2 regions of the Clostridium sp. FP1 genome follow, and region 2 is predicted to be linked to the other one. Evidence: a T-box and tRNA genes for the amino acid it is inferred to sense, from the RefSeq annotation. Region 2 holds a T-box; the other holds one or more tRNA genes.
The links. A T-box is a leader RNA that pairs with one kind of tRNA and senses whether it is charged. The one in region 2 lies ahead of lysS (lysine--tRNA ligase), so its partner is inferred to be a tRNA-Lys.
Positions count from the first base shown of each region.

Region 1: it encodes a tRNA-Lys, which carries the amino acid that the T-box ahead of lysS (lysine--tRNA ligase) is inferred to sense. The anticodon was not compared.

Region 1 is NZ_JAAMNJ020000001.1:1,772,852-1,776,069, forward strand. It holds gene G9F70_RS08605 (HEAT repeat domain-containing protein) at 1-594, opposite strand, end outside; gene G9F70_RS08610 (hypothetical protein) at 683-847, opposite strand; gene G9F70_RS08615 (nitroreductase family protein) at 1,059-1,619, shown strand; tRNA gene G9F70_RS08620 (tRNA-Lys) at 1,807-1,883, shown strand; gene G9F70_RS08625 (hybrid sensor histidine kinase/response regulator) at 2,043-3,218, opposite strand, start outside.
Region 2 is NZ_JAAMNJ020000001.1:2,274,836-2,278,053, forward strand. It holds gene G9F70_RS10960 (HD-GYP domain-containing protein) at 100-1,146, opposite strand; T-box leader at 1,653-1,958, shown strand; gene lysS (lysine--tRNA ligase) at 2,095-3,218, shown strand, end outside.

The sequences.
Region 1 (3,218 bases), 500 kb from region 2:
TTTAAATCCTTTAAATTCATGGCGTACAGGAGGGGATAATTTATCTATGGCCCTTGTAAGTGCAAGTTTTTCCTCATTAATATGTTTATTAGTTGTTATTAGTGAGTTATCCTCTCTGCAAGCTTTTTCATTCATTACTACATCTTCAAACATTTTCTTTAACTTTTCTGCATCAAGAATGCTACCGCAGTTTCCTATGGCAAGTACATAAGAATATCTTACAAATAATTTATCTTCGGAGTTATAGGCATTATATAGTGCTTCTAAATATGCAGGATCTCCTAGTTCTCCAATAACACCACATACATTCTTTCTAACTTTTGGATCTGAATGTGAAAGAAGAGCGCTAAGTTTTTCTTTGGAATTACCAATAGTTCTTTTGAACATGCCCTTGGGTTTTTCTTTTTTTAAAATATCCCTCATAACAGAAAGAATTGCTCTTGGGTCCTCATTCGTTATTATTTTTGCCCATAACATTGGAATTGCATTATTATAATCTAAGGAAAGTTTATTTACTATTGCAGATCTCTGTTTGTCATCTGCAGTTTTTAGACTCTCTAAGAGAGCTGTAACTGTATCATTTATTTCTATCATTTGTTTCCCTCCTGTAGTTCGCTGGGGCACAAAACAATTATTAATTGTTTTGCCTCTTATGTTTTAATTTAATAACTTTAATTATACCTTATATTTCGTGGTAATGGGGGGATATTAGTGTTTTATCTGTTTTTATTATAAGCATAAAAATTATCACTGATATTAGTAGAAACTCTCTATCACTATTTTTATCTATTATATAAGTATTATTATCTATAAGTTCACCATAAGTCATACCTATTTTATTATGCATTTTGATTTTTTAGCAAAACGAAGTTCTCACTATATTTTAAAATAATTAACTATAGCTTTTTAAATAGGTTTCAATTACTACATTATAATATATACATTATAAGTATGGTATTATATTGGTGACTATGAGTTTTAAAAGTGCGTACTTACATTAAAACAATATAGTAGTATAATCATAGATATTCAAAAATAAGAAGACGGAGGATTTTAATATGAATGAAACTCTAAAAAATATAAGAAATAGGAGAAGTACTAGGGCTTTTTTACCAGAGCAGCTTAACGATACAGATGTGCAAGATATAATAGAGGCAGGTATTTATTCACCAAGTGCTACAAATAAGCAACCATGGCATTTTACAGTAATACAAAGAAAAGATATTATAGACAGATTAAATGACGCTTTTAAAGATATTGCAAGTAAATCAGAAAATGAGTATATTAGAAGGTTTGCTGATAATGAAAAATTCCATGTGTTTTACAATGCACCAACAGTTGTATTGGTATCTGGAGACAAAAACAATGAGGCTGCCTCAGTCGATTGCGCAGCAGCAACAGAAAACATGTTTATAGCAGCAGAATCCTTAGAAATTGGTGGCTGTTGGATTGGCCTTATTGCACATTTACTAAATAGTGAAGAAGGCGCGGAATGGGTTAAGGAACTTGAAATACCAGAGGGTTTTAGACAAATACATGCATTGTGCCTTGGATATAAAAAAATTCAGGTAACTAATGCACCAAAAAGGAAAGAAAACACAGTAAATTACATAAAATAACAATAAATCCAGCAGAATTAAATAATTTTGCTGGATTTTTGTAAATGGTAATTAAAATTATTGAAGGCCTGGCTTACTCTATATGAAGCATAAGTTAAGCTAATAGATAAGTGGGTATCTATTCCTAATTTCTATAGGTATTTACAAATACGGAAAAGTGGTATATACTAAAGAAGTTGATTAACATGCTTCATTAGCTCAGTTGGCTAGAGTACCTGACTCTTAATCAGGGTGCCCAGGGTTCGAATCCCTGATGTAGCACCAACGTAAATACAGATATCTCAATTATTTGAGGCATCTGTTATTTTTTTGCTTTTTATTAGAAAATGCTAAAATTGATGAAGTCAGTAGAAAAAAATCATAACTGAATTTTATAGTATTTTTATGTCGCACTTAAAATTAATTCCATTTAGCTTACTTGAGTTAAGTATTAACCCATTTATCTATTTTTGAGCTTAGGTCATTAAAATTCACTGGCTTTGATATATAATCATCCATACCAGCTGAAATAAACTTATCTTTATCACCTGACAAGGCGTAGGCAGTCATAGCAATAATGGGGGTATGTTTTCCAGACAACAATTCCTTTTCTCTTATTAATAAAGTTGCGGTATGCCCATCCATAACTGGCATGTTAATATCCATAATTATCAGATTAAATGTAAATTTATTATATAGATCAATTGCATCTTTACCATTTTCAGCAAGTAAAACATTGAATTGTTTTTTCTTAAGAATTATTTCTGTTATTCTTCTATTTATTTTATCATCTTCAACTAAGAGTACAGTTTTGTTGAAATTGTTATCAGTTATAGAGTTGTTCCACATTAGGGGATTTTCGCTTAATATAGCTTCAATCTTCTGGAGATTAATGGTAAAATGAAATGTAGAACCCACCATTTCTTCACTTTCTAGCCAAATATCACCGCCCATTAATCGTACTAGGTTTTTAGATATAGCTAGGCCCAAACCTGTTCCTTGATACTGTTTAGTGTAGGTGCTATCTAATTGTTTAAACCTTTCAAATAATAACCCCTGTTTATCTATGGGTATTCCAATTCCAGTATCTTCAATTGAAAATTTTACCTTTATAAAATTTTCATCCATATGATCAGTTAGTACACTAACAGTTACGTTACCCATTTGAGTAAACTTTACTGCATTTCCGATTATATTTGATAATACTTGCCTTAATCTTACAGCATCACCATTTAAAATGTCAGGTATGGTTTTATCAATTTCAACTTTTAGTATTATACCTTTTTCATTGGCGCTAATATCAAATAAGGTAATAACTTCGCTAACGACATCTCTAATTTTAAAGGGCTTAGCTTCTATTGCAATTTTACCTGCCTCAATTTTAGAAAGGTCTAAAACATCATTGATTATTGTAAGGAGTACCTTTGTTGATTTTATTACCAAAGTTAAATATTGTCGGGGTGCTTCATCTAAATCAGTCATTAGGGCTAATTGTGTCATTCCCATTATGCCATTCATGGGAGTCCTAATTTCATGACTCATGTTTGCAAGAAATTGACTTTTGGCAATATTGGCTTGTTCTGCATCAAGTTTTGATTTAATTAGTTGCTCTTGAATTTT
Region 2 (3,218 bases):
CCCTCCATAAATTAATATTTTCTAATGTGCTAATAAAAGTATAACACTTTAAATAACTAAATTGTTAGAAAAGTCTCAACAATTTTGCTTTTGATTTTTTTATAGCATACTTACAATGTTTAAATCACTTTCTTTAGATAAGTCTTTATACTCAGAATTAATGCATATAATTGGCCTAGTAATAGCCCTTGGTGGTACGTATACAATTTCGCCAGTTTGCCCATTGCTCAATAAGACTTTACTGCCTATATAACAAGCGGCTATATTAGATAAAAAAGTATTTACTATATGCATGTCAAAGTTAGTTATAACTTGACTTTGAATAAGCTGAAAAGATTCAAAGGGATTTATTTTTTTCCTGTAAGTCTTTTCTGAAGTTATTGAATCATAATAATTTGTGAACGCTATAATTTTAGAGCATATGTTCATTTCTGATCCAGATACGCCTCTTGGGTAACCTGATTTATTTTCTCTTTCATGATGCATTAGTATAGCTTCCTTGCTTTCCATTGAAAGACCATCTATATTTTTTATGATTTCAAAGCTATAAATAGGATGATTTTTCATCTCTTCAAATTCCTCAAATTCTAATTTTCCTTTTTTATTTAGAATGGAATTAGATATCTTTGTTTTTCCCACATCGTGAAGCAAGGCAGCTTGTATAAGATCTATTATTTTACTTTCGGGAAGTAGCAACCATTTACCTAGTAGCATTGCATACAATGACACATTTATACTATGAGTAAAAGTATTTTTATCTACAGATTTTAATTCATTTAGACACTGAACAACATGATATTCATTGTTTATAGGTTCATATATTGAATTAGAAATTTGATTTATTTTTTCAATACTTACATTAGTGCCTTTAGCTAAATTATTTAGTAGTTCCTTAATTTCTAATACATTCTTTTGGTAGCTTTGTTTTAATTGTTTTAAATGATCGTCTTTAAATTTAATTGATTCTCCTTTACCAATTCCATAAATCCAAATATAATCTGCTTTAAATGCAATTAGTTTATTTTTAATATAACTATTTATTGTAGTATTTTCTACAACAATGGTTGTACCATATTTGCTTACAACCTTTTGTGCAATTATTTCTCCGACTTCGCAATCTAAAATAGCAATACATCTTTTTTTCATTTTTAGTCTCTCCTAAATTATACAATATTAGTAAGAACATAGTGAACTTGCTATATTAATTCTTAACTTTTGTAAGCGCATCTGCATCTAGTTTTGTAGAAACTCCTTTTAAATTCATTTAATAGGAGCATTTTTCACAGCTTGATAAGGCATAAATTGATGCGATTTTGTAAAGAGTTTACGTAATAATATTAACTTAGTAAATTCAACATAAAAGTGTATTTTCCTTTATTTTAATTCTGTTTTTTACAATTTAGGAAAAATAAAAAAAACCCAAGTGTGGCTTGGAAATTGTCATAATATAGCTTTTGCCTGTGGAAAATAGAATGCATACAGATATACCTTGGAAAAAGAATGAGAATATTATAAATAAATTAAAAAACATGAAGAAAACTTGGGAGGTATACTAAGACATTATCATAAATGAATCATAAAATGAATCATATAATAATTGGAATAGTTGACATTGAAAAATATTTATGGTAGAATACTGAAAATATACAAGTATAGAGACGATGATGAGAAGAGTAGATATAGTAATTTTTTTACAGAGAACTCCCGTTTGCTGAGAAGGAGGAAGAATTAATTATCGAAAAAGGCCTTTGAGTTTCACATTGAGCCTAATTTTTAGGGGTAGATTGTGCCGGGAGCTCCCGTTATAGAGCTATAGTATAAGCATTATTTAGCGATATTTTAAAGTCGTTAATGAAGCCACTTTAGTGGATTCTTTATGCCGTACTTTACAAGTTCAATATGGTGACATATTGATAAACTGGGGTGGTACCACGAAAATAGATACTCTCGTCCCCAAGACTACATTGTCTTGGGGGTGAGAGTTTTTTTATTTTAAAAAATTATAAAATCTGAAAGTACGTTAATTATTATGATTAATTTTATAATTTCAGGCTTGGAAAGCATTAAGATATTAATAAAAAAGGTGGTATTATTATGTTTAGAGATTATGTTAATATTGAAAATTTAAAAACTATTATGTCAGATGCAAATGAATTTGTTGTTGAGAGAGTTAAAAAATTAAATGAACTGATGCAGCAAGGTGTAAATCCATATCCATACAGTTTTAAAAATATGACACATTCTAAAATTATCATAGATAACTTTGAAAATATAAGTGAAGATCAATCCTTTGTTGTAGCTGGAAGAATAATGCTTATGAGAAAAATGGGAAAAGTAGTATTTTTAACATTAAGAGATCAAGAAGGGGACATTCAAGCGTATTTTAATAAAACAGTTTTGGGCGATGAGAAATTCGAGTTTTTGAAACTTATTGATATCGGAGACATAATTGGAGTAGAGGGAACTGTTTTTAGAACAAAAACAGGAGAAATTACAATAAGATCAAATAATGTGACAATGTTATTAAAATCCATAAGACCACTTCCAGAAAAATTTCATGGTATTCAAGATGCTGACTTAAAACAAAGACACCGTTCACTTGATATGATTATGAATAATGAAGTAAAAGAAAGATTTATTAAACGCTCAAAGGCAATGGGTGCTATTCGTGAATTTTTAGATAAGCAAGAGTTTATTGAAGTAGAAACCCCAATTCTAGATACCAAATATGGTGGTGGAGAGGCAAAGCCTTTTGTTACATTTGTAAATGCAATAGATTCTGAAGTATATATGAATGTATCTCCAGAGCTTTATTTAAAAAGACTTATGGTTGGTGGAATTGAGAGAGTTTATACACTTGGAAGATCCTTTAGAAATGAAGGGATTGACAGGACACATTATCCAGAGTTTACTCTATTTGAATGTTATATGGCGTATGCAGATTATAAGGATATGATGCAACTTATGGAAAATCTTTATGAGTATGTTTTTAATAAAATAAATGGCTGCACAAAAGTTTCTTGTGATGGTGTAGAGATAGATTTTAAAGCACCCTGGAGAAGAGCTACTATGTGTGATTTAGTAAAAGAGGAAACCGGAATAGACGTAGAACACATGTCAAGAGAAGAAATTGCTAAAAGTATAAATGAAAAAGGTTTACTAGTGGAAAAACAGCAGGTAGGCCTAGTTATACAAGAAGCGTCAAAAGGGGAACTTAT